One region of the Bradyrhizobium sp. NC92 genome, then DNA from elsewhere that is predicted to be linked to it. Evidence: predicted binding sites of a transcription regulator. Region 1 holds the regulator's gene; each other region holds the start of a gene.
The links. Region 1 encodes PhoB, which activates phosphate uptake and scavenging genes when phosphate is short. Its sites were predicted from a motif close to TGTCATNNANCTGTCAT; they were not measured.
Positions count from the first base shown of each region.

Region 2: the regulator PhoB is predicted to act here: its motif matches at 1,405-1,421, upstream of N2602_RS26925 (UDP-2,3-diacylglucosamine diphosphatase).
Region 3: the regulator PhoB is predicted to act here: its motif matches at 1,366-1,382, upstream of N2602_RS06860 (YdcH family protein).

Region 1 is NZ_CP104171.1:8,064,578-8,067,848, forward strand. It holds gene N2602_RS37495 (aspartate aminotransferase family protein) at 1-20, opposite strand, end outside; gene N2602_RS37500 (GcrA family cell cycle regulator) at 481-993, shown strand; gene phoB (phosphate regulon transcriptional regulator PhoB) at 1,264-1,971, opposite strand; gene phoU (phosphate signaling complex protein PhoU) at 1,986-2,702, opposite strand; gene pstB (phosphate ABC transporter ATP-binding protein PstB) at 2,714-3,271, opposite strand, start outside.
Region 2 is NZ_CP104171.1:5,686,582-5,689,852, reverse strand. It holds gene N2602_RS26935 (PAS domain-containing sensor histidine kinase) at 1-80, opposite strand, end outside; gene thiD (bifunctional hydroxymethylpyrimidine kinase/phosphomethylpyrimidine kinase) at 400-1,200, shown strand; gene N2602_RS26925 (UDP-2,3-diacylglucosamine diphosphatase) at 1,445-2,257, shown strand; gene N2602_RS26920 (glycosyltransferase family 1 protein) at 2,257-3,271, shown strand, end outside.
Region 3 is NZ_CP104171.1:1,456,102-1,459,372, forward strand. It holds gene N2602_RS06840 (GGDEF domain-containing protein) at 1-238, shown strand, start outside; gene N2602_RS06845 (hypothetical protein) at 235-486, opposite strand; gene N2602_RS06850 (hypothetical protein) at 584-802, opposite strand; gene N2602_RS06855 (YdcH family protein) at 933-1,139, opposite strand; gene N2602_RS06860 (YdcH family protein) at 1,469-1,648, shown strand; gene N2602_RS06865 (NAD(P)/FAD-dependent oxidoreductase) at 1,794-2,918, opposite strand; gene N2602_RS06870 (EAL domain-containing protein) at 3,121-3,271, shown strand, end outside.

The DNA of each region.
Region 1 (3,271 bases):
GGCGCGGCGCTGTTAGTCATGACGTCACTTGAATGTTGCGGACGGTGTGAGGCACGCATTGCGCAACGCACCATTGACCGGCCCCGGAAAACGAAACGTGCCGCCTTTTAAGGGCGGCACGTGGCACTATCTTATGCCTGGAAAGACGGGTGTCAATGCCGCCCGGAAAGCCTCGCGAAACGCTGAATCCGTAGTCTTGCGGTGCCGATTTTGCGGGTTTTTCACCACGGAACATGTGGAAGCGAGTCGGCGGACTCTTGCGCGGGAGTCACGCCATATTGTAGCGTTTGGACTGTCAGATACGACATCTCGTGCAGCAGTTCTGATCCCAAAAGTCCTCATGTACCGGCGTAAACGTTCGGGCGTCTTGAGCGCGCCCGGCGAGCCTTAAGGGATTCTGGCGGCACGGGTTTTTCAAGGCTTTAGGCAATCGCGGCGAAGGCTCCAGGATGGCAGGCGCGCTGCGAGGGAAAGGGTGCAATGACGGTTTTGACCTGGTCCGATGATCGCGTCGAGCAGCTGAAGAAGCTCTGGGAGGCCGGACTTTCGGCCAGCCAGATCGCGGCGGAGCTCGGCAATGTGACCCGCAATGCCGTGATCGGCAAGGTGCACCGGCTCGGCCTGTCCGGCCGCGCCAAGAGCCCTTCATCGGCAGCACCGCGGCCGCGCAAGGCACGGCCCGCGCAGCACATGATGCGCGTGACGCGACCCGTTGCGCGCGGCAACACCGCGCTGGCGCAGGCCTTCGAGGTCGAGGTGGAAGCCGAGCCGGTTACCTACGACAACGTGGTGCCGATGAGCCAGCGCCTGTCGCTGCTGGAATTGAACGAGGCGACCTGCCACTGGCCGGTCGGCGATCCCTCGAGCCCGGATTTCTTCTTCTGCGGCGGCAAGGCGCTCTCCGGCCTGCCCTATTGCGCCCAGCATTCGCGCGTGGCCTATCAGCCCGCAGCGGACCGCCGTCGCGCACCGGCGAAGCCGAGCACGCGCTGAGCTTGCGGAATTAGTTGGCTGCACATACGGCAGCCGTCACACGATGACGGCTGAACTCACTCGGTGCCATCCCGCGAAGGCGGGGATCCATAACCACAGGGCGCAATTGCTGCGCGAGATGGTCACGCCGGGTCTTCGCCAAACAAAGTCCTTGGGTTGATCGCGACGAGCGCAAGCGCTCGCGCTGAGATCCCGGGCTCGCGCTGGGCGCGCCCCGGGATGACGGTTGAGGGTGTAGCCGCAGCTCACCACACCAACAGCTCGCAGATCTTACGTCTGCTCGGCCTTCGCGAAGCGATCATCCAGCGCGTAGCCGGCGCCGCGGACGGTGCGGATCGGGTCCTGCTCGCGGCCGAGATTGAGCAGCTTGCGCAGGCGGCCGATATGGACGTCGACGGTACGCTCATCGATATAGATGTCGCGGCCCCAGACGCTATCGAGCAGCTGCTCGCGCGAGAACACGCGGCCGGGATGCTCCAGGAAGAACTCCAGCAGGCGATATTCGGTCGGGCCGAGATCGATCGGCCGGCCCGAGCGCGCCACGCGGCGCTTGTCGCGGTCGAGCTCGATGTCGCCATAGGCGAGCACGGTGGCGAGCCGCTCGGGGCTGGCGCGCCTGAGCAGACCCTTCACGCGCGCGAGCAGCTCCGGCACCGAGAACGGCTTGACGATGTAATCGTCGGCGCCGGTTGCGAGGCCCCGTACCCGCTCGCTCTCCTCGCCGCGCGCGGTGAGCATGATGATCGGCAGCTGCTTGGTCTCGGGACGGGTCCGAAGCCGCCGGCACAGCTCGATGCCCGACAGGCCCGGCAGCATCCAGTCGAGCACGATCAGATCGGGAATGTGCTCCTTGAGGCGGGTGTCGGCGTCGTCGCCGCGCATCACCGTCTCGACGTCATAGCCGTCGCCTTCGAGGTTGTAGCGGAGAAGCTCGGTGAGAGCTTCCTCGTCCTCTACCACCATAATGCGTGCGCCCATGTTGTCGTCGCTCCTTAGGTATTCGGCACCGTCGTGGCGAAGGTCGTCATGTCGCCCTTCGGCCGCTTGTCGGTGATCGCCTGGCCCTCGATCATGTAGAACACGGTCTCGGCGATGTTGGTGGCGTGGTCGCCGATCCGCTCGATGTTCTTGGCACAGAACATCAGGTGGATGCAGAACGAGATATTGCGCGGATCCTCCATCATATAGGTGAGGAGCTCGCGGAACAGCGAGGTGCAGATGGCGTCGACTTCCTCGTCGCCCTTCCACACCGCCATCGCCGCCGGCAAATCGTGCGCGGCATAGGCGTCGAGCACGCTCTTGACCTGCTGCTGCACGAGGTCTGTCATGTGCTCCAGGCCGCGGAACAGCTTGAGCGGATGGAAATCCGTCTCCAGCGCCGCGACGCGCTTGCCCATGTTCTTGGCGAGATCGCCGATGCGCTCGAGATCGGTCGCAACGCGCATGGCGCCGACGATCTCGCGCAGGTCGACGGCCATTGGCTGGCGGCGGGCGATGGTGAGCACGGCGCGCTCCTCGATGCGCTTCTGCAGCGCGTCGAGATCGGCGTCGGTGGTGACGACGCGCTGGCCGAGTGCCACGTCGCGGCGGATCAGCGCGTCGACGGAATCGACGATCATGCGCTCGGCGATGCCGCCCATCTCGGCGACCAGGCGAGTGAGCTCCTGAAGATCGCTGTCGAAGGCCTTTACGGTATGTTCAGAACCCATATTCCGTCTCCTCAGCCGAACCGGCCGGTGATGTAATCCTGCGTGCGCCGATCGCTCGGCGACGTGAAGATCTTGCTGGTGTCGTCGAACTCGATCAGCTCGCCGAGATACATGAAGGCGGTCTTGTCGGAGACGCGCGCCGCCTGCTGCATGTTGTGGGTGACGATCGCGATCGTGTAGTTCTCGGACAATTCCTGGATCAGTTCCTCGACCTTGGCGGTCGAGATCGGGTCGAGCGCCGAGCAAGGCTCGTCGAACAGGATCACCTCGGGCCGCACCGCGACGGTGCGGGCGATGCAGAGGCGCTGCTGCTGGCCGCCGGAGAGCGACAGGCCGGAGGCATTGAGCTTGTCCTTGACCTCGTTCCACAGCGCGCCGCCGCGCAGCGCCTTCTCAACACGGCCGTCCATCTCCGACTTCGAGATCTTCTCGTACAGACGAATGCCGAAGGCAATGTTCTCGTAGATTGTCATCGGGAACGGCGTCGGCTTCTGGAACACCATGCCGACCCGGGCCCGCAACAGGTTGAGGTCCAGCTTGGCGTCGAGGATGTTGGTCTGGTCAAGCAG
Region 2 (3,271 bases), 2.4 Mb from region 1:
AGCTCAGGCTCCCACAACAGGCAGATGCCGTGCGGCGACAGCATGGACGAGTCGAGGAGACGTTCGAAGAAGGCCCACATCGTTCCACCCCAAGAGTCTTTTCAGATGGCTTGCGGGCCGGGGCGGCCTGCAACATCGGGTCGCTGGACGGTTCCACCACCTGACGTACCTCGTCATCGGCGAAGCACGCTAAGGTACACGACTATACCAAGGGTCCGGCGCCGTTGCATTTTCAAGCCCGCATCATTGCGGGCCTTTGACCGCGCCGTGTCCGACTGATTCGCAAGGCGCGCAATTGATTCGCGAATCACGCTCGGCGGCGATTCGGCGCGCTTGCTGGCGTTCAGCGGTCGCGCTAGGACAGGCCATGGCGGCGTCCTCAAGCACATGTCCCCCGCGATGACGACCCCGGTCGCACTCACCATCGCCGGTTCCGATTCGAGCGGCGGCGCCGGCATCCAGGCGGACCTGAAGACCTTTGCCGCGCTCGGCGTCTACGGCGCCTCCGTGATCACGGCGCTAACGGCGCAGAACACGCGCGGCGTGACCGGCATTCACGCGGTGCCGGCCGGGTTCGTCACCGAGCAGATCGACGCGGTGTTCTCCGACCTCGACATCGGTGCGGTGAAGATCGGCATGGTGGCCCAGGCCGCCAGCATCGACGCCATCGCGGCCGCGCTGTCGCGCTGGGCGCCGCGGCACGTCGTGCTCGATCCCGTCATGGTGGCGACCTCCGGCGATCGCCTGCTCGCCGCTGAAGCCGTCGACGCCTTGCGCACCAGGCTGATGCGGCTGGCCGCCGTGATCACGCCGAACCTGCCGGAGGCCGCGGCCCTGCTCGATGAGCCGGTGGCGGCGAGCGAGGCCGAGATCGAAAGCCAGGGACGCCGCCTGCTGGCGCTGGGCTGCCGCGCCGTCCTGATCAAGGGCGGGCACGGAGAGGGTGCCGAGAGCACCGACTATCTCGTCACTGCCGCGACCACGATCGCGCTCGCCGCGCCGCGCGTGGCCACCCGCAACACCCATGGCACCGGCTGCTCGCTGTCCTCCGCCATCGCGGCGGGGCTGGCCAAGGGCGAGGACCTCGAGGCCGCCGTGCGCAACGCCAAGGCCTGGATCACTGCCGCGATCGCCGCCGCCGACCGCTTCAGCGTCGGCCACGGCCACGGGCCGATCCATCATTTCCACAAGTTCTACTGAGGCGGGCTGCCGGGGAAACACCCTCTCCCCAGCCCTCCCCGCAAGCGGGGGAGGGAGCACACCTATCTCGTGGCTTCCGGCCGGGATCTGATCTCCAGAGCCCCCTGCGGCGCCATGTCGCCTGATTGTCGCATGCGACTGATATTCGCGGGGAGGGCGAGGCAAGGCGTGATTCGTATTTCAAGGTGCCTCGAGGGTTCAATCGGTCATCCCCCTGTCACGGGACATTGTTACAGGCTGGCGCATGGGAAGTTACGATGTGAGTGACGAGAGCCCGGAGCGGCGCTTTCGCACGTTGTTCATCTCCGACGTCCATCTCGGAGCCCGCGGTTCACAAGCCGATCTTCTGCTCGACTTCCTGCGCTACCATGATGCCGACACGATCTATCTCGTCGGCGACATCGTCGACGGCTGGGCGCTGAAATCGAGCTGGCACTGGCCGCAATCGCATAACGACCTCGTCCAGAAGCTTTTGCGCAAGGCGCGCAAGGGCGCCAAGGTCATCTACATTCCCGGCAATCACGACGAGTTCCTGCGCAACTATTACGGCACGCATTTCGGCGGCATCGACGTGGTCGAGAACACCGTCCACACCGGCGTGGACGGCAAGCGCTATCTCGTCATTCACGGCGACATCTTCGATCTCGTGGTGCAGAACGCGCGCTGGCTCGCCCATCTCGGCGACAAGGCCTACGACTTCGCGATCCAGATGAATCGCTTCGTCAACTTCTTCCGCCGTCTGTTCGGCGTGCCCTATTGGTCGCTGTCGCAATGGGCCAAGCAGAAGGTCAAGAACGCCGTCAACTATATCGGCGCGTTCGAGCAGGCGCTCGCCGCCGAGGCACGGCGTCACGAGGCCGACGGCGTGATCTGCGGCCACATCCACTACGCCGTGATCCGCGACGAGGCCGGCATCCGCTACATGAATTGCGGCGACTGGGTGGAGAGCTGCACCGCCCTGGTCGAGCATGACGACGGCCATTTCGAGATCATCACCTGGGCGGATCAGTTGCAGAAGCCCGCGCAGGTGCCACAGGTCGCGGCAAGGGCGGCCTGATGCGCATCCTGGTCGCGACCGATGCCTGGCACCCGCAAGTCAACGGTGTGGTTCGGACGCTGACCAAGCTCGCTGACGCCGCCAAAAAGCTCGGCGTCGAGTTCACGTTCCTGACGCCACAATCGTTCCGCACCTTCGCCATGCCGAGCTATCGCGACGTGCGCCTCGCCATGCCGCGCCCGGCCCGGATCGCAAGGCTGATCGAGGAGGCGCGGCCCGACAGCATCCACATCGCGACCGAAGGGCCGATCGGCCTGATGGTTCGCCGCTATTGCCGCCAGCGCAAGCTGCCGTTCACGACCAGCTTCCACACCCGCTTCCCTGAATATGTCCGCGCCCGCGTGCCAGTCCCTGGCTCGCTGATCTGGCGGGCGCTGCGGCGATTCCACAGCCCCAGCCGCGCCGTGATGGCGGCGACGCCTGCGCTCGCGCGCGAACTGACCGAGCGCGGCTTCGACAATGTCGTGCTGTGGCCGCGCGGCGTCGACACGGGCCTGTTCCACCCCCGCGTCATCGATCTCTGCCTGCCGGCCCCCGTATTCCTGTCGGTCGGCCGGGTGGCCGTGGAGAAGAATCTCGAGGCGTTCCTGGAGCTCGACCTGCCCGGCACCAAGGTGGTCGTCGGCGACGGCCCGGCGCGCGCCTCGCTGGAAGAGGCCTATCCCGATGCGATCTTCCTCGGCGAGAAGCACGGTGAGGAACTGGCGGATATCTACGCGGCCGCCGACGTGTTCGTGTTCCCGAGCAAGACCGACACCTTCGGCCTGGTCCTGCTGGAGGCGCTGGCGAGTGGTCTGCCGGTCGCGGCTTTCCCGGTGAAGGGACCCCGCGACGTGATCGGCGATGCGCCTGTCGGCGCGCTCGATCACGACCTGCGCAGTGCCTGCTTCGCCGCGCTCGACATCTCCCGCCAGGACTGCGTCGCGTTTGCCGCCAATTACACCTGGGAAGCCTCGGCGCGGGTCTTCATCGACAGCATTTTGGCGGTCGGGGCGGTGCTGCCCGGCAGGGCCG
Region 3 (3,271 bases), 1.7 Mb from region 1:
TCTCAGCGAGACCGATGCCAAGGCGAAGGCCGCCGCCCTGGAGCAGGCGATCGACGAATTGTCCTTCGTCTTTCGCGGCCAGCACGTGACCGCGGGCGCCTCGGCGGGCGTCGCCCTGCTCGGTCCGCAGTCCGCGGCAGCTCGCGCCCTGGAGGAGGCGGATGCCGCCATGTACGTGCGCAAGGCGCACCGCCGGCACGAGGCGGCGGATCAGGCTCCGCAGCGAGCGCTAGTCTAGAGGGTTGCAAGATCTTCCGGCACGTTGCCGAACTTGCGCAGCAGCGTCGCATCCCCGAACTCGCCGGTCATGGGATCGCCGCTGCGACTGAATGCGACCGCGCCGATATGGCCGGCGCCGCGCGCCAGAATCTCTGCGCGTCGCAGCGCCGCCGTCGAGGACTGACACTCCTCTGCCGCGCCTGCGACGGGGGATCCGTCATCATCGATCAAAAAGGGCATTGCAACGTAATAGGTCACATCCGACATGGCGTTGCTCCGATGGAGCATGATCCGGAAAAGTGTGGAGCGGTTTTCCGACAAGATCATGCTTAAAACAAAGCGCGGTCTCTTCGCGCTTTGAAAATCAGGCGGCGCTGCTCTTGCTCCGCATCTTGCTGCGCGAAGTCTCCGGAATGCAGCCTGCGGAAATCGCCTCCTGCAATTCCTCCAGCTCAGCTTCCAGATATTCGTTGGCCATGATCAGCGCCTTGATGGTGCTGCGCAGATTGCCGTCGCACATCGCGATCGCCTGATCGCAGGCCTGTTCATAATGGCTGTTGTCGAGAAGGGCGGTCGCCGACATCTGCGTTGTCCTCGTGTGTTGTGCTTGAGCGTTCTCTGAGGTGTTGGGGCGCCCGCGAATGTTCCTATTTTGTTCTTATTGAGTCAAGCGGATTCGGAAGCGGCGGGCGCCGCGCGAGACCGGCTCAGGCTCAGGCGATGATGTCGGGCGTAATCTGGTCTTCGATGAAAGCGATGCGGTCGCGCAACAACAGCTTGCGCTTTTTCAGGCGCTGTAACCGCAACAGATCGGGGGCGGGCGATTGATGCAACGCATCGATCGCCGCATCGAGATCTCGGTGTTCCTGCTGCAACCGGGTGAGCTCGGCTTCGAGCTCACGCTCATCTTCATTGGTCATGTCTGCGGTGGCCGAAAACCGATAGGCGTGAGATCTGGGCTGTGGATGCCCTGTGGAAATTATCGTCCTTGCGCCGCGTGATCGCAAGCGATCTGCGATCCCGCATCGCCGATCTCCCGCAAGATATTTCTGCGAGGAGCTGCGGCGTGGCGCCGGCGCATTGATATCATGGATTTTTCCGGCGTGGTTCCCCTAGTCACGCTTCGTTACATATGAACTTTCAAAAATGACGCGGCGACGACGGTTACCCATCGACAGGACGAATCGGTGATGTAGACTTAGGCGTCCGGATCGAATCCTGAGGTTCAACCCTACCGAGGAGGTTTCGAATGACAATTCAGGCACATCTCGTTGAATTGGAACGGAAGCACAAACTTCTCGAAAACGAATTGCACGAAGCTCTCGTGCACCTTTCAACAGACGACCTGCAAATTGTTGAGTTGAAGCGCCGGAAGTTGATGGTCAAGGACCAGATCGAGCGTCTGAAGCAAGGCGACACGCTCCACTAGTAACCCCCGTGACAGTGTAGAGTTGATCACATCCTTCACGCAGGGATGAGAGCATTCGTGCTCATCCCTGCTGCAAGGTGTGCACCGTGCAACAGGTTTGCGCGGCGGCCACTCTTGTTTGGACGCGTGGTCTCGACACCAACAGTTATCCGCTCCTCGAAGCGCTCTCGATGTTTGCGAGCTCGGCGACGTGATCGGCGATCGCGAGCGAGGACGTCAATCCCGGCGATTCGATGCCGAACAGATTGATCAGGCCTGCAACGCCGTGATCGCGCGGGCCCTGCATCATGAAATCCTGCGTGGCCACGGCCGGGGGCACGATCTTCGGGCGGATGCCGGAATAGCTCGGCATCAGCGCGCCGTCAGGCAGCGTCGGCCAGTATTTGCGGATCGCGGGATAGAACCGCTCGGCGCGTGAGGGGTCGACCTCGTAATCGATCGTCTCGATCCATTCGACGTCAGGCCCGAAGCGCGCCTGTCCTGCCATGTCCAGCGTCAGGTGCACCCCCAATCCGCCGGGCTCGGGCACCGGATAGATCAGGCGCGAGAACGGCGCCTTGGCGTTGCAGCTGAAATAGTTTCCCTTGGCGAGATAGGCCGCTGGAATCCGGTCCAGCGGCATGCCGTCGATGCTGCGCGCCACATGCGTCGCCGACAGCCCCGCGGCGTTGACGAGGAGGCTGCATTGCAGCGTCATCGGTGCCTCGCCGCCGGCATCGATCTCGATGAATCCGGCCGCCGCCTTGGCACGGATCAGCGGAGTGTGAAACGCGAAAGCCGCGCCGGCGTCCTCGGCTTCGCCGCGCAGCGAGAGCATGTAGGCGTGGCTGTCGATGATGCCCGTCGACGGTGACAGCAGCGCGGCGTCGCAGGCGAGCGCAGGCTCCAGCGCGCGTGCGGCCTCGCCCGAGAGCAGCTGCATGTCGAGTACGCCGTTGGCCTCGGCATGGGCCTTGATCGATTGCAGCTTCTCGGTCTCTTTCGGGCTGGTCGCGACGATCAGCTTGCCGCAATTCTTGTGCGGGATGCCGCGCTCGTCGCAGTAGCGGTAGAGCGCGTGCTTGCCGGCCACGCACATGCGCGCCATCCAGCTCCCGGCGCGGTAGTAGATACCGGCATGGATCACCTCGCTGTTGCGCGAGGAGGTGACGGTGCCGATCGCCTCGGCTTCCTCGAGCACGATCACCTCGCGCCCGGCCTGGGCGAGCTTTCGGGCCACCGCGAGACCGATCACGCCGGCTCCGATGACGACGCAGTCGACCCTATCCATGGTTGTGCAAGATACCAGTTGGAAGCACCGGTGGCGTATGGCCCGGGCAGGGGCGCGCAGGCGGGGCTTCCGTTAAGAAGGCGTTTATCATGTCAGGGCAATTGCCGTATTTCACGTGACATTATTCTGTTGTTCCCTCAGGCGTTTACCCGATCCAAACCCGCGAGGCCAGACAATCCGACGTTGAAATCGCGGGTGGCTGATGGCTGAGAAGAACTGGCACGTGGGCAGCACGCTTTCGATTGCTGTGCAGGCCCTCCTATGCCTGGCCGGCACGGGCGCGCCTGCGCGCGCCTTTGCGGCATCGGACAGCCTTGCCGTGGCGGCAGATCTCACCGGGCTTGATCCGGGCG